4 regions of the Paenarthrobacter sp. NPDC089988 genome follow, and region 1 is predicted to be linked to each of the others. Evidence: riboswitches for the same ligand, from Rfam matches in the RefSeq annotation. Region 1 holds a riboswitch; each other region holds the start of a gene.
The links. A riboswitch is a leader RNA that binds a small molecule or an ion and turns the genes downstream of it on or off. The one in region 1 is predicted to bind thiamine pyrophosphate.
Positions count from the first base shown of each region.

Region 2: it holds a riboswitch for thiamine pyrophosphate, as region 1 does, so the genes downstream of both, ACIPV6_RS12650 (ECF transporter S component) here and thiO (glycine oxidase ThiO) in region 1, are expected to answer to the same signal.
Region 3: it holds a riboswitch for thiamine pyrophosphate, as region 1 does, so the genes downstream of both, thiC (phosphomethylpyrimidine synthase ThiC) here and thiO (glycine oxidase ThiO) in region 1, are expected to answer to the same signal.
Region 4: it holds a riboswitch for thiamine pyrophosphate, as region 1 does, so the genes downstream of both, thiD (bifunctional hydroxymethylpyrimidine kinase/phosphomethylpyrimidine kinase) here and thiO (glycine oxidase ThiO) in region 1, are expected to answer to the same signal.

Region 1 covers NZ_JBIVGD010000002.1:270,616-275,615, forward strand. Annotated here, with positions in the region: gene ACIPV6_RS04580 (RNB domain-containing ribonuclease) at 1-1,227, opposite strand, end outside; gene ACIPV6_RS04585 (ferritin-like fold-containing protein) at 1,269-1,937, shown strand; gene thiE (thiamine phosphate synthase) at 1,934-2,599, opposite strand; TPP riboswitch at 2,627-2,746, shown strand; gene thiO (glycine oxidase ThiO) at 2,739-4,001, shown strand; gene thiS (sulfur carrier protein ThiS) at 3,998-4,234, shown strand; gene ACIPV6_RS04605 (thiazole synthase) at 4,238-5,000, shown strand, end outside.
Region 2 covers NZ_JBIVGD010000009.1:137,759-142,758, forward strand. Annotated here, with positions in the region: gene ACIPV6_RS12640 (energy-coupling factor transporter transmembrane component T family protein) at 1-634, opposite strand, end outside; gene ACIPV6_RS12645 (ABC transporter ATP-binding protein) at 631-2,169, opposite strand; gene ACIPV6_RS12650 (ECF transporter S component) at 2,169-2,789, opposite strand; TPP riboswitch at 2,868-3,004, opposite strand; gene ACIPV6_RS12655 (NUDIX hydrolase) at 3,160-3,873, shown strand; gene ACIPV6_RS12660 (DUF4235 domain-containing protein) at 3,910-4,170, shown strand; gene mnhG (monovalent cation/H(+) antiporter subunit G) at 4,239-4,622, opposite strand; gene ACIPV6_RS12670 (monovalent cation/H+ antiporter complex subunit F) at 4,612-4,890, opposite strand; gene ACIPV6_RS12675 (Na+/H+ antiporter subunit E) at 4,887-5,000, opposite strand, start outside.
Region 3 covers NZ_JBIVGD010000001.1:175,379-180,378, reverse strand. Annotated here, with positions in the region: gene ACIPV6_RS00820 (VOC family protein) at 1-357, opposite strand, end outside; gene ACIPV6_RS00815 (amidohydrolase family protein) at 425-1,519, opposite strand; TPP riboswitch at 1,605-1,712, shown strand; gene thiC (phosphomethylpyrimidine synthase ThiC) at 1,707-3,530, shown strand; gene ACIPV6_RS00805 (alpha/beta fold hydrolase) at 3,513-4,235, opposite strand; gene ffh (signal recognition particle protein) at 4,294-5,000, opposite strand, start outside.
Region 4 covers NZ_JBIVGD010000001.1:259,917-264,916, reverse strand. Annotated here, with positions in the region: gene thiD (bifunctional hydroxymethylpyrimidine kinase/phosphomethylpyrimidine kinase) at 269-1,789, opposite strand; TPP riboswitch at 1,781-1,879, opposite strand; gene ACIPV6_RS01245 (Rne/Rng family ribonuclease) at 1,953-5,000, opposite strand, start outside.

The DNA.
Region 1 (5,000 bases):
CTCCACCGTGTCCAGGGCCAGGCGTTCCAGTTTTCCGGCCAGTTGGTCCGAGGACGCCATGATCTCCGGGAGCGTCGGCAGTGCTTCGCGGGCCCATTGCGGGATAGCGTGCCCGCCGCTCAGCGCTTCGCAGATCACCAGGACAAAGCGGTCGATCAGGCGGCGAAGCGGAGCGGTGGTGTGTGCATACGGCGCCCCGATGGCCGATTGGATGACGTCCTCCGGGACCTCGCCGTCGAAAGGTGTGTACCCGGCGCCCCGGAACAGCGTGCCTGCCGAGTGCAGGATGGCCAGTTGCTTGGGATCGGAAGCATCGAGGGTCCGCAGGTACTCCCCGTAGGTGATGTCCCCGTCCCACGGTTTGCCCAGGGCCTGCGTTTGACGCTTGAAATGCAGCAAGGAGCGCTCGTCCGGTGCGGGCATGGTGCGCAGGATCCCCACTTTGCCGTCGAGCATCATGCGGGCCGCGGCCATGCCCGTCATGAGGGAGATCTGGGCGTTCCAATCCTCCACGGGAAGCGAAGGGGCAGCCACAATCCGGTACCCGCCGCCGCCTGTTGCCTGGATGATCTCCTGCTCGGGCATGTTGAGGCTGGCACCACCACGCTTGCGTTCCAGCTCCACGCGTTTCAGCCCGACCTCCTTCAGCAGTTGGAGCACCGGAAGGGCCGAGCCGGAATCGATCTGCTCCTGGGCGCCCTTGTAGCTCAGTTTCGCGCGGCTCCGGACCGTGGCGCGCGCGACGGAGACGGATGCGACGTCCGCGTTCGCATCGAGGTCGAAGTCCCACACGAACGCCCCGCAATCCTGCCCTGCCAACAGGCTGCCGGCATGCTCGCTGATCACCTCCGGGTGCAGGGGAATCCGGCCGTCGGGAGCGTAGTAGGTCTGGCCGCGCTGCCTGGTTTCGGCGTCCAAGGCTCCATCGGGAACAACAAAGGAGGGGACATCCGCAATGGCGTAAAGGACTTTGTAGCCCTCGCCTGCACGGTCGATGAAAAGGGCCTGGTCCAAGTCGGTGGAGGTGGCGGGATCAATGGTGACAAAGGGAACGTCGAGCAAGTCCCGGGCGGGGAGTTGATGGTGTTCAACGGCCGCGCGTGCCTCCGCCAGCGCTTCGTCGGGGTACTCCGCGGGCAGTTCCAGCTCGGTCCTGAGCGCGGCCAAGGACTCCGCGAGCTGGTCGGAAGAATCGTCGACGTTGGGCGCTATCCGATGATGTGACACGAAAGTCAGACTAGCCCGAATTCGACGGATAGTCTTGGAACATGGGCACCTCCACAGGCCGCAACGACTCCCCGGGACAGTTCGCCGCCGGGCTGCTGGGTGCCATGGCCTACGGGGAGTTGTCCGCCTTTGGCCGGTTGTCCTCCGACTCCCGCATGGCACCCACGCTTCGCGAACGGGCCATGCTGGCCAAGATCGCTGTTGGCGCCTTCGGAAACTACGCCGTGATCAGTGGCCGGCTCACCGAAATGGGGAACGATCCAGAGGACGCCATGCTTCCGTTCCAGGGTTCCTTCGACCACTTCCACGAGCGGACCCCACCCGGAGACTGGTTCGAGTCGGTGACGAAGGCTTATGTCATAGACACCGTCTCGGCCGACTTTTACCGAACCGTCGCCGGGTTCCTCGATTCCGGGATCCAGCATTTCGTCCAGCAGGTCTGCTCGGCCGACCAGGCTACGGAGGCCCTGCGGATCCTGCTGCGCCGGGCACTGCGGGATGACCCCCGGCTGGCTTCGCGGCTTTCGCTCTGGGGCCGCAGGATTGTGGGGGAGGCCCTCACCCAGGCCCAGCGGGTGGGCCTGGAACACCCGGATCTGGGACCACTGCTGCGCGATGGACGCGGATCCCGGGCCGCAGTCCATCAGCTCACCGCCGAGTTGGCCGAACGGCACCGGCGCCGCATGACGGGGCTTGGGCTGACGGCCTAGGCCGCGTCGAGCGCCGCAAGCAGTGCCCGCGCGGCCGCCGTCGGGTCCGCCGCCTCGGTGATGGCGCGAACCACCACGATGCGGCTGGCGCCGGCGGCAACTACTTGTTCCACGTTTCCAAGGTCCACCCCACCAATGGCGAACCAGGGCAGGTCCACCCCGGCCTGCTTTACGGCCTCCGCAGCATATGTGACCAAGTCCAGCCCCACAGCAGCGCGGCCCGGTTTTGTGGGCGTCGCCCAGAGCGGGCCTACGCAGAAGTAGTCCAGGCCACCAGTGCCCCGGGAAGCGGCCACTGCCGCGTCCACCTGCCCAGGCGAGTGGGTGGAAAGGCCGATTGTTTCCCCCTCCGGGAGCAGCTCACGGGCCGCCCTTAAAGGGATGTCCTTTTGGCCGATGTGGAACACCGGAGCCCCGGAAATACGGGCAACATCGGCACGGTCGTTGACGGCCCAGAGGCGTCCGTGGCGGCTGGCAACCTTGTTCAGGACCTCCAGCAGTTCCAATTCTTCGGCAGCCTCGAGCGTCTTGTCGCGGAGCTGGATAATATCCACTCCGCCCTCGAACGCGGCGTCCACAAAGTCTTCGAAATCGTCCTGCCGCCGGCGGGCGTCGGTGCACAAATACAGGCGGGCAGGGGAAAGGAGATCAGGCTGGGTCATGCAAACCAGAGTAGTTCCTCTAAACTGGGCACGTACTGCGGGAGCCGCGACGATCGTCTTTATGACCGTCCGGCTGAGAGGGCTTCAGCGCCGACCGCTTGACCTGATCCGGCTAGTACCGGCGTAGGGAAGGGAATCCATGGCAGAAGCCATTCACGCAGATGTCGCCGTCATCGGGGGCGGCGTCATTGGACTCGGAATCGCGCACGAGGCGCGACGCCTGGGCCGTTCAGTGGTCCTCATCGATCCGGCACCGGCAAGTGGAGCAACCTTTGCCGCCGCCGGCATGTTGGCGCCCGTCAGCGAGCTCCACTACCAGGAGGAAGACCTCCTGGAACTCATGCTGGAATCGTCGCGGCGCTGGCCTGCTTTCGTGGACGGCCTCGCCGGGTCGAGGGAAGCCGCCGGATACCGCACGACGGCGACCCTCGCCGTGGGTGCCGACGCCGCCGACCGCCGTGCGCTCGCGGACCTCCGGGCTGTCCAGGTGGCCGAGGGCCTCCAGGTGGAACCACTCCTGCTGCGGGACGCCCGTGCGCGCGAGCCATTGTTGAGTCCCCAAATTTCCTGCGCGTTCCACATTCCGGCCGACCACCAGGTGGATCCCCGCAAGCTCGCAACGTGCCTCCTGGCAGGTTTGGCTGCCCACCGTCCCACCGATACCAGTTGGATCGAGGGGGCCGGCGATGGCTTCCACCTTCGGGAAGCGGCCGTCCGCCTGCTCTGGGAGGATGGACGCGTAGCCGGCGTTGAAACCAGCAGCGGTGGGCGGGTCCTGGCCAGGGAAACAGTCCTTGCCAATGGCCTGGACGCTGCAACCGTCAACAGCCTCCCGGAGCAACTCCATCTCCCGTTGAGGCCCGTCTACGGGGACATCCTCAGGCTCCGCGTCCCGGAGTCCCTGCAGCCCCTTGTCACTTGCACCATCCGCGGAATGGTGCGGGGTGTGCCGGTCTACATCGTTCCCAGGGAGGACGGGACCGTGGTAATCGGGGCCACCCAACGCGAAGACGGATTGTCTGCCAGTTCCAACGCCGTCTCGGCCGGGGGCGTCTACCAACTCCTGCGCGATGCCCAGGTCCTGGTGCCCGCCGTCGCAGAACTGGAACTCCTCGAAGCGACAGCCCGCGCCAGGCCGGGAACTCCGGACAATGCACCGTTGCTGGGACGGGTGGCCGGCACCGGCGGAGAGGTCCAGGGCCTCATTGTCGCCACGGGCTTCTTCCGGCACGGAGTTCTCCTGACGCCCGCAGCCGCGGCCATCGTGGGCGGCTTGATAACGGGCTCCGCCGATCCCCGGTGGGTGCGCTTCAGGCCGGACCGCTTTGGGCCGCCGGGAAGTGCACCCGCCATCAATACCTCCTCCGCGCACACAGGACCATTCACCAAGGAATCAGCATGAACATCAAACTCAACGGGGCAGACCACTCAGTAGTGGACGGGGCCTCCGTCAGCACCCTTGTCACGTCCGTCACCGGCCGCGCACTGGACCACCGCGGACAGGCGGCCGACGGCGGCAAGCTGGGTGTCGCCGTCGCACGCAACTCCGAAGTAGTGCCGCGCAGCCAGTGGGCCGCAACGGACCTCGCCGAAGGCGATGAGCTGGAACTCGTTACCGCAGTCCAAGGAGGCTGAACCATGACCACAACAAGCATCGAAACCCGGATTGACCCCTTGGTCATTGACGGTGTTGAACTGACGTCCCGCCTCATCATGGGAACGGGAGGCGCCCCCAGCCTCGAAGGCCTCGGAGCCGCACTCCTGGCCTCCGGGACGGAACTGACCACCGTGGCCATGCGGCGCTACTCTCCGGCAGAGGCCGGTTCACTCTTCCAACTCCTGGTGGACAACAGCATCCGCGTGCTGCCCAACACCGCAGGCTGCTTCACGGCCAAGGACGCCGTGCTGACCGCTGAACTGGCCCGAGAGGCGCTGGAGACCGACTGGGTCAAGCTCGAGGTCATCGCGGACGAACACACCCTTCTTCCTGACGCGGTGGAGCTCGTGGAGGCCACGGAACAATTGGTGAACCGGGGCTTCAAGGTGTTCGCGTACACCAACGACGATCCCGTGTTGGCCCTGCGCCTGGAGAACCTTGGCGCCACTGCCGTCATGCCGCTCGGCGCGCCGATCGGAACGGGCCTGGGTATCCTCAATCCGCACAATATCGAGGTCATCGTCTCCCGCGCTTCTGTTCCGGTGGTCCTGGACGCGGGTATCGGCACGGCCTCCGACGCGGCGCTTGCCATGGAGCTGGGGTGTGACGCTGTCCTCCTGGCCACCGCTGTGACCCGGGCCCAGAACCCGGCCCTGATGGGCGAGGCTTTCAAACACGCCGTGCTGTCTGGCCGGTTCGCCCGTCAGGCCGGACGGATTCCACGCCGGGAGCACGCCCTGGCGT
Region 2 (5,000 bases), on a different contig from region 1:
TCACGGCCAGCCGCGAAGCCCGCCGGACCGCCTGGACCAGGAGCCCGAAACTCTGCCCCAGGGTCGCCTTGATCCGTTGCACCGGGCTGCCCTGCGAGCCGACTCCACGGGCGCGCCGGGCCATGCCGATGGTCTGCCATTCTTCGGCCATCAAACCCACCAGCCGCATCGCCGCGAGCGACCCCAGGACGAAGCGGTGCGGCAGCCGCGCCTTTTGCGCCAGCGCATCGGCCAAGTCGGTGGGGTCGGTGCAGGTCATCAGCAGGATCGCCGGCAGCGCGATCGCCAGGCCCCGCAGCATGAAACCCAGCCCCAGCTGGAGGGACCCTTCGCTGATGGACCAGAGTCCGACGTCGAGCAGTACAGCGCCGCTGTCAGCGGCCACGATCGCGGTACTCCAGCCGCCAATGGCTGCCGCGATGATGAGCGGCCAGGCCCGGACCCACAGAAGCCGGATGGTGAGTCCGGCCAGCGGGAACAGCGCGAGCTCCGCCACGAGGGCGATCGACGCCGAAACCCAGTCGATGGACAAGGCCAGCACCATGGAAATCAAGAACACGGCCACGAACTTTGCCAACGGGTTTGCCCGCGTCAACAGGGCCTGGTTGCCACTGAGGCTTAGGGTCTCCCTCATGCCGCACCTGCTTCCTGTTTTTCGGCCTGGTTCGCTGGGGTGAGGCGCAGTTCCGTACCGCCCAGGACGGCGCTGAACTCCTCGTCGTGGGTCACCGAGACCACGGCCGTTCCTTGGTCCAGCAACTCCGACAGGAACGAGGCCAGCTCAGCCCACGTGTTCGCGTCCTGACCAAACGTAGGTTCGTCGAGCACCAGCACTTGGGGATGCGCCGCCAGGACAGTGGCCACAGACAGCCTTCGTTTCTCGCCGCCGGAAAGGGTGTAGGGGTTCGCGTCCACCAAGTGCGTCAGCCGCAGCCGCTCAAGCAACTCGTCGACGCGTTCCTCGCCGTGGCCCAAATGCCTGGGGCCGAACATGAGCTCGTCCAGGACCTTGCCCGTGACGAACTGGTGTTCCGGCTCCTGGAAAACGGTGCCGATGCGGGAGATCAGCTGGTCTGCTTTCCACGCGAAGGGATTGATCCCGGCGCCTTGGGAAAGTTCGACGGCGGCAGACACCTTGCCGTGCACCGGCGCCAGAAGGCCCGCCATGGTGAGCGCGAACGTGGACTTGCCCGCACCGTTGGGACCCGTGATGGTCAATGCTTGTCCGGCCCTGACCTGCGCGGTAACGCCGGCTTGGACAGGCACGGGTGGGATGCTCTTGAACCCCCGGCGACGGGGTTTTTCCCGGGACACAGCAAGGTCCTGTGCGGCCAGAAGCAACGGTGCCTGTCCCGCAGGGTCGGCGTTCCTGCCCCGGGTCCGCGGGACGTAGCCGGGAACCCACACGCCGGCATCAATGAGCATGGTGCGGGCCTCGGAGAGCACGTGGTCCGGATGCCCGTCCAGGAGGACCCCGCCACCGGGCTGCAGGACCACGATCCGGTTTACCAGGTCCTTCCACACGGACACCCGGTGCTCCACCACCACCAGGGTTGCACCGGTCTTGTCCAGGCATCGGCCAACGGCATCGCGTACTTCCAGCACACCGGCCGGGTCCAGGTTGGCTGTCGGCTCGTCCAGCAGGAGCAGCCCCGGCCGCATCGCCAGAATCCCGGCCAGCGCAAGGCGCTGCTTCTGCCCTCCGGAGAGTGCCGCCGTCGGGTGGTCCAGGGCCAGGCCGCCGCCTGCGGCGTTACGCAACCCGACGTCGTCGAGCGCTTCATGGACGCGTGCCCAAATGTCTGCCCTCGGAACGGCAAGGTTCTCGGCACCAAACGCTACGTCGTCGCCCACGCGGGACAGGACCACCTGCGTTTCCGGGTCCTGCTGCATCAATCCGGCGCGGCCCCGCTGTTCGCGCGGCAGTGCGCCGTCGATCAGCAGCGAGCCGGTTTCGTCCGAGTCGTCTTCCTCATCGCCCAACACCCCGGCCAGGGCGTGCAGGAGCGTCGACTTGCCGGCTCCGGAGGGACCCAGCAGGAGCACGCGCTCCCCGGGTTCGATCCGGAGGTCCAGGCCGTGGATGGCAGGGGTGGGCCGCCCTGCGTGCCGCCATCCCCATCCCTCGGCGGAGATGGCGGCAGGCTGGCCGCTGTTTGTGGCGGCCATCAGTTGAAGACTGGCTCCGACGCAGCCTTGCGGGATGCGAAAGCGCTCAGCACGCCAGTGGAAGCGAGTCCGCGGGTAGCTACCCAGGACAACGCACCGGCAATGATCGCGCCGGACAGGGTACAGAATGCGATGTAGGCCAGCTTGTCCACGGCCTCGTAGGCAATGTTCCAGCCCCACGGGACGAAGGAATCATTCAGGCCGCAGAAGAGTCCAGCGCCCGCGCCCGCCAGGAGCGAGGTGGGCAGGTTGAACTTCTTGTAGCGGAACGCAGCGAAGACCAGCTCCGCACCGAGGCCCTGCAAGATACCGGAGATGAGCACCGTGGTGCCGTACTGGGAGCCCATGATGAGCTCGCCGGTGGCGGCCACAGCCTCGCAGAACAGCGCGGCACCGGGCTTGCGGATGATGAGCATGCCCAGCACTGCGGGGATCATCCAGCCACCGGCGATCAGGCCGGTGAGGGGCGGGTAGGCCGCGTTCATGGGGATGGATACGATTGCGGCGCCCTGGGACCATGCCCAGAAAATCACGCCGCCGGCGATGGCGATCAACGCTGCCACCACAATGTCTACAACGCGCCAGTTATAACTGGTCTTCTTCACGCTTGCCGTGGTCATTTCTTTGCCTCCTGAGGTTACAGGAGGGGAAAGTGCTCCCCGGATACCCCGGCCGGCTCACGCCGCCCGGGTCCGGACACTCTGAGAAGCTCGACTCCCTTGCGCCGGTACTAACCGGATCAGGTTCGAGGGTCTGCGGCTGTCCGCACTCTCAGCGCCCTCGCGTCTCCCACATCACTGCAGGATTCGACGGCGGCGCTCCCCTGTCGTTATCAATCTGCCCTTGTGGGCGTGGTTCAGTTTACACCTGAAGGGGTTTGCGGGGTCATGTGGCTGGTCATAAATCCGTTGCGGGGCCCGCTCTGCGCCCCATTCCCCGCCCTTAGGGCGCACAGCAGGCCCCACAACGCGGACCTGAGAGAATGGCTGCATGACGGATACTCCCGGTCCAAGCCACCTTGACGCAGCCAAGCCAGTGGCCGAAGCCCGCCTCGCAGCCAGCGTGATCCTGCTGCGCGATACGTCTGCTGGGCTGGAGGCCTTCGTCCAGCACCGCGTATCCACCATGGATTTCGCTGCGGGGATGGTCGTGTTTCCCGGCGGCCGAGTGGACGCTGGGGATTCCCAGGGCTGGGATTACCCGCCCAAACTTCTGGAGCGGCATGCCAGGGAGTGGCGGCTGAGCTCAATCGCCGAAGCAGGTCCGGATTCCACCGCGCCCGTCAGCCAAGCAAGCAAGAGCTCCGGGACCGTTCTGGCCGCTGCCATCCGCGAAGTCCAAGAAGAAGCCGGCCTCACGTTGGATCCGGCCGACCTTCGGCCGTGGGCCAACTGGATCACACCCGTGGACATGCCCAAGCGGTTCGATACCTACTTCTACGTGGCCAAGCCCGCCCCGGACGCCGCACCGCAACACCAAACCACCGAGGCCTGGCAGTCACTATGGATGCCCGTTGACGGAATCCTGTCCGCGGAGGCCGAGGGCAAACTGCAACTCATGCCGCCCACGTATTACCTGCTTAAGGAAATCTCCGGTTTCGATTCCGTTGATGCCATGTGGATCGCGGATCATGAGGTGGTTCCCGTACTGGCACCACCCGGCTCCCTGTCCGCCTTCCTCAAGGAGAGGGCGAGCCGGGGCTAAGCAGGATCCGCCGGGTTGTGAGGTTAGGCTGAAGGCATGAACTTCTTCCTCAAGCTTCTGGGCGCAGGCGTGAGCCTCGGCGCGGGTTTCCTTGGTACCAAGCTGGTCAACAAGGGATGGGAAAAAGCCACGGGCAACAAGCCGCCCAAAGGCAACGATGACATGGAAACGAGCCTCCGCTCAGCGCTGACGTTCGCCCTCATCTCGGCGTTTGTCAGCACCCTCATCCAGGTCCTGGCCAGCCGGGGTACGCAGCGCGCAATCGCCCGCTTCGCCAAGTCCCAGGACATCGTCTAACACCTACGCGGGGTCACTTCCGGCCTATGGTGGACGTCCGGATGGGCCTGAAGTGACCCCGCGTTGCCCTAATCCTCCGAACGCCCTTCGGCTGCCCGCTGCACCACGGCTTCCAGTTCGTCCTTGGTGAGCAATTCGCGGTGCCCATGCTTGGTACGGTAGGCCGAACGCCCCACCATGTGGGCCGCCACGGGCGCCGTGAGCAACTGGAAGATCCAAGCCACCAGCAGCACGGGCCACACCCACCAGGTGCGCATCTGCAGGCCGATCGCGGCGAGCATGAGGAACAAGCCCAACACCTGCGGTTTGGTGGCCGCGTGCATGCGGCTCATGAGGTCCGGGAAGCGCAACAAACCAATGGCGGCACCCAGTGACATCAGGGCGCCGACCACCAGGAACACTGCCGTGACCGAATCGATCACGAGGTCCACGCCGCTTGCATCAGGAGTCATTGGCCTGCCCCCTCCGCTCAGCCACGAACCGGGCAACGGTCACTGACCCGATAAATCCGATCACGGCCAGGGCAACCAGGAGCATGAGGTTGTTCAGGTGACGGTTCACGGCCATATCCACTGCCAGCGCAGCGCCAAGGATCGCCAGGAGAACGTCGGAAGCGAGCACGCGGTCAAGCAGCGATGGGCCGACGGCGATCCGGATGATCGCCCCGGCCGCGGCGAGGCTGAGGATCACCGCGGTAACTACGAGGACCAGTTCTTTCACAGTGCTGCTCCTTCCATGCCGGCGGATTCAGTCCGGAGGGCTTCCACTTCCTCGCGGGTGCCCATGATCCTGATCAACCCGGCCTCTATGTTTTGGACTTCGTGCCGGAT
Region 3 (5,000 bases), on a different contig from region 1:
GAAGTAGAAGGCTTCGCTCACCAAATGGTCCGCGCTGCCAACGAACGCCCGCGGCTCATACTGCGCGGCGGTCGCGATCGTGGCGGCCAAAGACGGCTGGTCTTCGAAGAGGATTGCTGTGTGAAAGAGGCCCGCCTCGCCGCGACCGGGGACCTGGAGCCCGGCGGCCGGAGCCAAATGCACTACCGGCTTGCCCTGGCGGCCCAAATACAGGCCGCCGTCCTGCTCGGCCACCACTTGGAGGCCCAGGGCGCGCTGGTAGTAGTCGCCCATGACTTTCATGTCGCCGACCTTGAGCATCACCGTGCCCATGGTGAGTTCGGCAGGCAGCAGGTCCTGGGTGGATGAGGTGGTCATGTGAAGCTCCTGGTAATGAAGGTGGCCGCTTTTCGGCTCGTTCTACTTAGTTAAATTACTTGAAGTTTCAATTTATTCCCTGGCGCATGACCGCACCCCGCAGAACAACGTGGTTGAGTTCGCTGACCGTCGCCACGTTGCGCCGGGGGTCTTCTCCGCAAACCACGACGTCGGCACTCGCGCCTTCGCTGATGGCGTCGGCTCCCAGCCACGCACGGGCGCCCCAAGTGGCAGCGTTGAGGACAGCGGCAGGCGGCAGGCCGGCGTCGTGCAGTTCCTGCATTTCGTCCGCGATCCGGCCGTGTTTGATGACGCTTCCGGCGTCCGTACCCGCGTAGATGGCGACTCCTGCTTCGAAGGCCTCCAGGACGCGTTCGCGGCGCCGCTCCCACAGGGCAGTCATGTGCTGCGCATAGTCCGGGAACTTGGGCATTGCTTGTGCGGCGATGTCCGGAAAAGTAGCGATGTTCACCAGCGTGGGTACGATCGGCACCTGCTGCTCCACCAAACGGGATATATGCCGCGGCAAGAGACCCGTGGCGTGCTCGATGCAGTCGATTCCGGCGTCGAGCATCTGGTCCACGGTGTCTTCGGCAAAGCAGTGCGCGGTCACGCGGGCACCTTCGTCGTGGGCAGCGGCAATGGCATCCTTGACCACGGCGGCCGGAAACGACGGGGCGAGGTCTCCCACGCCACGGTCTATCCAGTCGCCCACCAGTTTCACCCAGCCGTCACCGTCGCGGGCTTCCTTGCGCACCGTTTCCACCAGCTCGTCGGGCTCCACCTCGTGGCCCAGGCCTCGAAGGTAGCGGCGGCTCCGCGCGATGTGCCGCCCTGCCCGGATCAAGCGTGGAAGATCGGCGCGCTGCTGGACCCAACGGGTATTGCTGGGAGAACCGGCGTCCCGGATCAGCAGCGTACCGGCGTTCCGGTCTGCTTCTGCCTGAGCCAAGGTGGTTTCCTCGTTCACGCTTCCGCCCGGACCGAGGCCGATGTGGCAGTGGGCGTCGACAAAACCCGGCAGTACCCAACCTTCGAGCACTACGTCCGGCGCCTTCTGCGGCCGTTGAAAGGTCAGCAGGCCGCCCACAGACCACATGCCGTAGTGCTCTTCGTCAGCCGCGACCAGCACGGGACCGGTGAATTCGATGATGTTGGCCATGGCAGAAGCCTAGTGCTCCCCCACCAGCCACACCCTGGCCGATGGCTTGTGACTGGGACCACCTGGGGAGCTGTGGTAGCTTCGTCTACGACCACACGGGGGCCCTTGCAGGGGCTGAGATCGGACTGAGGCAGTCTGCGACCGTTGAACCTGTCCGGGTAATGCCGGCGAAGGAAGTGAGTAATCCTTGAGCACCACAGAAACACAGCACAGCCCTGCCCAAAACCAGTCCGTTTCCCCGGAAGAGACGGTCACGCAGTCGCTGAAGTCCCATTCGCTGGCCTGGCTGGAAGATCCCCGCCACGGCATCCGCGTACCCGTGACCGAAATCGCGTTGGAACCATCGCCGAACGGCCAGGCCAACGCTCCCCTGCAGGTCTACCGCACCGCCGGGCCGGGCAGCGATCCGGTGGTGGGCCTGCGTCCTTTCCGGCGGCCGTGGATAGAGGAACGCCGGGATACCGAAAGCTACAGCGGCCGTGAACGGAACCTGCTCGACGACGGCAAGTCGGCTGTGCGCCGGGGCGCGGCGTCTGCGGAATGGAAGGGCGCCCAGCCGGTGCCCCTCCGCGCCATGGAAGGCAAGACCGTCACACAGATGCACTACGCCAAGCAGGGCATCGTGACCCCGGAAATGCGCTTTGTGGCGCTGCGGGAAAACTGCGACGTTGAGTTGGTCCGCAGCGAAGTGGCAGCAGGGCGCGCCATCATCCCGAACAACATCAACCACCCTGAATCCGAGCCGATGATCATCGGCAAGGCCTTCCTGGTGAAAATCAACGCCAACATCGGCAACTCGGCCGTGACCAGTTCCATTGCCGAAGAGGTGGACAAGCTGCAATGGGCCACCCAGTGGGGCGCCGACACTGTCATGGACCTGTCCACGGGAGACGACATCCACACCACCCGCGAGTGGATCATCCGCAACTCCCCCGTGCCCATCGGCACGGTCCCCATCTACCAGGCCCTGGAGAAGGTCAACGGCGAAGCCAACAAACTCACCTGGGAGATCTTCCGTGACACGGTGATTGAGCAGTGCGAGCAGGGCGTGGACTACATGACCATCCACGCGGGGGTCCTCCTTCGCTACGTTCCCCTGACGGCCAACCGCGTGACGGGAATCGTTTCGCGTGGCGGCTCCATCATGGCGGGCTGGTGCCTGGCCCACCACAGGGAGAACTTCCTCTACACCCACTTCGACGAGCTGTGCGAAATCTTCGCCAAGTACGATGTCGCTTTCTCCTTGGGAGACGGCCTCCGTCCGGGTGCCACCGCTGACGCCAACGATGCCGCGCAGTTCGCTGAGTTGGATACCTTGGCCGAGCTGACCCAGCGTGCGTGGGAGTACGACGTCCAGGTCATGGTGGAAGGCCCGGGGCACATCCCGTTCCACTTGGTCCGGGAAAACGTGGAACGGCAGCAGGAATTGTGCAAGGGCGCCCCCTTCTACACCCTGGGACCTCTCGTGACGGACGTCGCGCCGGGCTACGACCACATTACCTCGGCCATTGGCGCAACGGAGATTGCCCGCTACGGCACGGCCATGCTTTGCTACGTGACCCCCAAGGAACACCTGGGCCTGCCCAACAAGGACGACGTCAAGACGGGCGTGATCACGTACAAGATCGCGGCCCATGCCGCAGACCTCGCCAAGGGACATCCAGGTGCGAACGAACGGGACGACGCCCTTTCCAAGGCGCGCTTCGAATTCCGTTGGCGGGACCAGTTCGCCCTGTCCCTGGACCCGGTAACCGCAGAATCGTTCCACGACGAGACGCTTCCGGCCGAACCGGCCAAAACGGCGCATTTCTGCTCCATGTGCGGACCCAAGTTCTGCTCCATGCGCATCAGCCAGGACATCCGGGACGAGTACGGTTCCGCCGAAGCCCAGGCTGCGATTGCTGACATGTACAGCGGTATGCGGGAAAAGAGCCAGGAGTTCCTCGCGGCAGGAGGCAAGGTCTACTTGCCCGAGCTGCAGGTGCCTGCAGGGTCAGGACGCGCGAACTGAGCCGGCCCGCCCCGCCTCGGCGATGAACCTCCGGATGATCCGGTCGCCATCCACCGAGTCCTGGGGCCGGTGCCCTCCAGCCGCCACGCAGTGGAGGGCACCGGTTTCCTGCAGATAGGCTGCGATCTCCTCATAGAGTGGTTCCCAACCGCCGGTGAGGACCAAAGTAGGCACGCCCGGAACGATGTGCAGCTGCGCTTCCCACGGGGGTGCCTGCAGCCGCAGCCTCCGGGCGGAACGCCTGGCCTCGGGCGTTTCCTGCCCGCCGGCCTCGGCAGAAAACGCGCGCCGGAAGTATTCGCGTTCGTAGTCAGCGTCGTTCAGTTTGTTCCGCACGTCGAAAAGCGGCTCCATGAGGGCCCGGTGTGAAGCCGTGGCGGGCAACTCCGCGGTCAGGGACAAACACGCCGGCTCAACCAGGACCAGGGAATGCACCAGGTCCGGGCGCTCCACCGCAGCAAGCATGGCGGATATGGCGCCCTGCTCGTGTGCCACTACGTGCCCACCACCGGAACTGGCCAGCGAATCCAGCAGGATTGCGACGTCGGCCGGCACATCCGATTCCACGGGCTCCGCCACGGGGTGGAACCCGTGTCGGCGGACGAACAGGGCGTCGTAATCCAAAGCCATGCCGTGTTGCTTCGGCCACGCCGCAGCTCCGAAACTGCCCAATCCGTGGACAAAAACTACGCGCTGCTTGTGCATTGGATCAGCCTATTCCACGGCACCGACATCCAACCGACCGGCGGTTGGGCGTACTTGCCTACTTGCCCAGGAACTTGTCGAAGCCCTTGGGCAGGTTCAGCGAGGAAGGATCGAAATCGGCAGCACCCTGGCCGAAAGCGGCACCCTTCGGTGCCGAAGCCGCGGCGGCCCGCTTTGCCTCGGCATCGCGCAATTCCTGTGCCGCCTTGGCCGGGTTGCCTGAGCGGGCCTTCTTCTTCGGCGCATTCTTGCCGCCCTTGCGGCCACCACCGGGGCCACCCAGTCCCGGCATCCCGGGCATACCCGGCATGCCTCCACCCTGGGCAAGCTTCTTCATCATTTTCTGGGCCTGGCCGAAGCGCTCCAACAGGCCGTTGACCTCGGAAACGTGGACACCGGAACCCCGGGCAATACGGGCACGCCGCGAACCGTTGATGATCTTGGGGGCAACGCGCTCGTGCGGAGTCATGGAGCGGACGATCGCCTCGACGCGGTCGATCTCGCGCTCGTCGAAGTTCTCCAACTGCTGGCGGATGTTCTGGGCGCCGGGCATCATCATGAGCATCTTCTTCATGGAGCCCATGTTGCGGATCTGCTGCATCTGGGCCAGGAAGTCGTCCAGCGTAAAGTCTTCCTGGTCGGCGAACTTCTTCGCCATCCGGGCAGCTTCGTCCTTGTCCCAGGCCTTCTCCGCCTGCTCGATCAGGGTCAGGACGTCGCCCATGTCCAGAATGCGCGAGGCCATGCGGTCCGGGTGGAAGAGCT
Region 4 (5,000 bases), on a different contig from region 1:
CGCTGTGCCTCAACGCCGTGGACTCCAGATCGAAGCCCGCGAGTCATCCCGTGAATAATTCCAGGGGGCATAACCCAAGTGTTGGCGTAAGCACCGAAGATCAAGATTACGCTAATTCGACCCTCGGCTGCAAATGAGGCCGGGTCCGGAAGCCACCGCGTGACGCTAGTCACCAGTAGGAACGGACTTTCCCGGCACCGTGCCCATACAGCCTACAGGCTCCGGGACGCTTTGCCGGGATTTCACCTCTTCGACGCGCGGGGGTCCTTTAGGCGTACAACCGCGGGGCGTCGAAGAAGGCAGTCTCGTAGCGGCACGAATGGGCGAAAGCCTCCACCATGGCAGCCCGGTCCTGGCTGGAAGCGACCACCGCGGCCGCGTCCGTGAAGCCGATGGCCTTGCGGGTGGCCTCGGCGAAGTCTTCGTCGGCGTAGGTCTTCAACCAGTCCGCATACGCGTGCTCCGACGGGGACCCTGCCTTGACGTAATTGGCGTGGAGCTGGTGTCCCACCTCGGCGTAGAGCCAGTAGCAGGGCAGGATCGCCGCCAGCAGCACGCCGTAGCTTCCCGAGGCCGACGCCGCCAGCAGGTGGTCTACGTAGGCCTTGGTGACAGGACCGGTGTGGGTGGCGGCCTGCCTGGTGCTCAGCCAATTCCGGTGCAGTTCGGATTCGACTTCGAGGCAGAGCTGCGAGGACCTGGCCCAGAACAGCTGCTCTTCCTCGGTGGGAGCGAGGGCACCTGCCCGTGCCAGCACCCGCGAGTAGCCGTTGAGGTAAAGGGCATCCTGCGCGAGGTAGTAGTTGAACTGTGGTTCTGGAAGGCTGCCCGACTCCAACCCCTGGATGAAGTCGAGGCCGTAGATGGCGTCCAGTTCCGGTGCCGCCTCCTCCCACAGGCGGGCGGCGAAAGCCCCTGGGCCTCCAGCCTGCTGTGCTTGGTGGAAGTGGTTGATGGGGCCGCTGCCGTGACCCACCTCCAGCACATCCGCGGTGGCCAGGGCCTGCAGGAGCCAGGGTTTGACCTCCCGCAGCGACGCTTCCCAGTCTCCCGTCCGTGCCTGGACCGTGGCCAGTGCCGAGGACAACGAGCAGCCCGTTCCATGGCTGTTCTTCGTCTCCACCCGTGGCCCTGCCACCGAGACAAGGTCCTGCCGCAGCAGCCCGCTGGTGTTGACGAGCGCATCTGGGCACTCGGCTCCTGCCAAGTGTCCGCCCTTCACCAGCACGGTGTTTCCGCATTCGGCAGCGAGCCGCTTGCCTTGTTCGAGGGCGGTGGACCAGTCCGTGGCTTCTGGCTCCCCCAACAGCATGGCGAGTTCAGGAATGTTGGGGGTGATGAGGTCGGCCAGCGGCAAAAGTTCGCGCAGTGCGGCTTCGGCGGATTCCCGGAGTAGCCGGTCACCGCTGGTAGCTACCATGACCGGGTCAAGGACCACGACGGCGGGACGCACCTTCTCGAGCCAGCGACGCACCTCGCCGATCACTTCGGCGTCGCCCAGCATCCCGATCTTGACGGCGTCGATGGTTACATCGCTGCTGATCGCCTCAAGCTGCTGCCGCAAGAAGTCCACGGGCGGAACATGGACTGCGGTGACACCCAGGGTGTTTTGCGCCGTGAGCGCCGTGACCACGGCCATCCCGTAGCCACCGTGGGCGGCAATGCTTTTCAAGTCCGCCTGGATTCCTGCGCCGCCGGAGGGGTCGGAGCCCGCGATGCTGAGGACGCGCGGGTATTGCCGGCGGCTGGGGGCCACGGCGTAGACGGCTGAATTCAACGATGAAGTCATGAGGGACATCCCTTCGCCGGTGCTAACCGGACAGGTTCAACGGGTCTGGATCTCAGCCCGGCCCAACGCCTGGCACCCCGTGTCAGTGACCAAGCCTAACGGACCGAGGGTCCGGCAGTAGCTACTGCCGGACCCTCGGTCGGTTACATGACGTTGGCAATGCCTAGAGTTCCGAGGCCGGAACCCCCACGCCGAGGATAATCGGCTCAGAAGCAGCGGACTCCTTCTTGGCCTGCTCCTGCGGCGCTTTGGCTTCATGGGCCGCTCCCCCACCGGTGGCGGCGGATACCTCGTGGTGCTCCACCGTGGTCTCATTGGCGGCACCCTGCGCTCGGCTGGCGCTGCGGTTCCGGCGACCACGCCGGCCGCGGGTACGGCTGGACGGATCGCTTTCCTCCGCAGCATCCTGCCGGGACGGGACGGTTTCCGCCGGAGCAGCAGCAGGGGCGGCAAGCCCAGCCTGGCTTTCGACAGCCACAGGACCCCCACCCAGGTGGGAGAAAGCCTCGGCCAACAGGTCCAAAGTCATGGCAGGCTTCTCGGAAGCTGGCTCCTCGTGGTGTTCCACGAAGGGCAGGGCAACCTCTTCACCGCCGAACCGGAGCACCGGCGTGGCACGCGGGGTGCCTTCGACGGCACCTGAATCCGGCACCTCGTCAGAGTGCTCTGCAACAGCCCCGGTTGCGGCGGCTGCGGCACGTGCTTCCTCCTCGGCCCGGTGAACCTCGTCATCGTGCAGGTGGGCAGCGTGCGCTGCGGCGGCAATCGTGGCCAGGGCAGCCCTGGTGGCCTGGGCTTTGGCCTGGCGGGCCGGGTCCACCGGCTCGGGAGCCGGCGTCGAAGGCGCGGACGAAGCGGCAGTATGGACCGGCGTCGAGCTCTCTACCGGCTGTCCGCCGCCTTTGCCGCGGCGTCGCTTCCGCTCAGTCCGGGTGGAAGGCTGCTGCTGGCTTTCGGTGTGGGGCCGGTGCTGCTCGGCGGCAACAACGTTGGCACGCCGGTGCTCGACGGGCTCGTCGTGGGTCACCACACCGCGTCCGGCACAGTGCTCGCACTGCTCGCCAAAGACCTCAAGCAAGCCCGTGCCCATGCGCTTGCGCGTCATCTGCACCAGGCCGAGCGATGTCACTTCGGCCACCTGATGCTTGGTACGGTCGCGGCCCAGGCATTCAACCAGCCGGCGGAGCACCAGGTCCCGGTTGGATTCGAGCACCATATCGATGAAGTCGATGACGATGATGCCACCGATATCGCGCAGGCGAAGCTGGCGGACTACTTCCTCGGCCGCTTCAAGGTTGTTCTTGGTGACCGTCTCCTCAAGGTTTCCACCGCTGCCGGTGAACTTGCCGGTGTTGACGTCCACCACGGTCATGGCCTCGGTACGGTCGATCACCAGGGATCCACCGGACGGCAGGAAGACCTTGCGTTCCAGGGCCTTGTGGATCTGCTCATCGATGCGCCAAGCCGAGAAAATGTCCTGGTCCTTGGTCCACTTCTCGAGCCGGCCCACCAGATCCGGCGCCACATAGGTGACGTAAGCCTCAATGGTGTCCCAGGCGTCGTCACCGGAGACGATCAGCTTGGAGAAGTCCTCGTTGAAGACGTCACGGACCACCTTGATGGTGAGGTCCGGTTCGCCGTAGAGCAGTTCCGGCGCCAGCACCTTGGTGGAGGAAGCCTGCCCTTCGATGCCTTCCCACTGCGCGCGGAGCCGGTTGATGTCGTGGGTCAGTTCTTCTTCCGACGCACCTTCAGCGGCGGTGCGGACAATGACGCCGGCGTTTTCGGGCAAGCGGTCCTTGAGGATGCGCTTGAGGCGGTTGCGTTCGACGTCGGGCAGCTTGCGGGAGATGCCTGTCATGGACCCACCGGGCACGTACACCAAGTAACGGCCCGGGAGGGAAATCTGGCTTGTGAGGCGGGCACCCTTGTGGCCCACGGGATCCTTGGTGACCTGGACCAGGACGGAGTCGCCGGACTTCAGCGCGTTCTCGATCCGGCGCGGCTGTCCTTCAAGGTTGACCGCGTCCCAGTTCACTTCACCGGCATACAGCACCGCGTTGCGGCCGCGTCCGATGTCCACGAAGGCAGCTTCCATGGACGGCAGCACGTTCTGCACCTTGCCGAGGTAGACGTTGCCGATCAGCGAGTCCTGCTGGGTCTTGGAAACAAAGTGCTCGGCCAGCACGCCGTCCTCCAGGACACCGATCTGGATCCTGTCATCGCGCTGACGGACGATCATCTGCCGGTCCACGGATTCGCGGCGGGCAAGGAACTCGGCCTCGGTAATGACCTGGCGACGACGGCCCGTCTCCCTGGACTCGCGTCGGCGCTGCTTCTTGGCCTCAAGCCGCGTGGAACCCTTGACGCTGGCCACGCGGTTGGAACTTGTGGATTCCGAAACGGGCCGCGGTGCGCGGACGCGGGTCACCGTGTTGGGCGGATCGTCATCCGAACCACCGGTCAGTTCAAGATCCTGGTCGCCACGGCGGCGACGGCGGCGTCGACGCGAGGTGACGCCGTCTTCAAGGGGTTCGGCGGCCGGCGACTCGTCATCGTCGGATTCCTCGCCGGACTCCTCGGACCCGTTCTCCTCACGGTCCGTTGCGCGGCGACCGCGGCGTCCACGGCTCCGGCGTCGACGACGGCTTCCCGATTCCTCCAACTCGCCGTCACCGTTGTCCTCGGCGTCTTCGGCGGTTTCTTCCCCTTTTTCCTCCGCTGCCGGACGGACCACCGTGCTGAGGTCGGGCGCCTGGAAAATCATGGACGTGATGGAAACGGGCTCCAGGAAAAGGGCCGAGGAGCCGGGGGCGGCGTCTGCATCGGTTTCCGCTCCGTTGGCGGCCTCCGGCTCGGCGGCTGCGCCGCCTGCCGGGGTGGGGGCGGGCGCTGCTTCCGCGCTGGCTTCCGGTTCGGCGGCTGCGCCGCCTGCCGGGGTGGGGGCGGGCGTTGCTTCTGCGCCGCCTGCCTCCGTGGTGGGTTCCTGCACGCTAGTGGCTTCGGCTTCTGCCTTGGGCTTGGCAGTCCGACGACGGCGGACCGGCTTTTCCGAGGCGGCTTCGGTTTCTGCTTCGGGGGCTGATGCTCCGGAGCCGGCTTCTGCCTCAGTCTGGACTGCTGCTTCGGCGGCGTCGCCTAGGCCGGGAAGGGTTTCGGCCGGATCGGCCTTCTTGCGTGCGCGGCTGCGGCGGGCCGGGGCCTTGGGGGC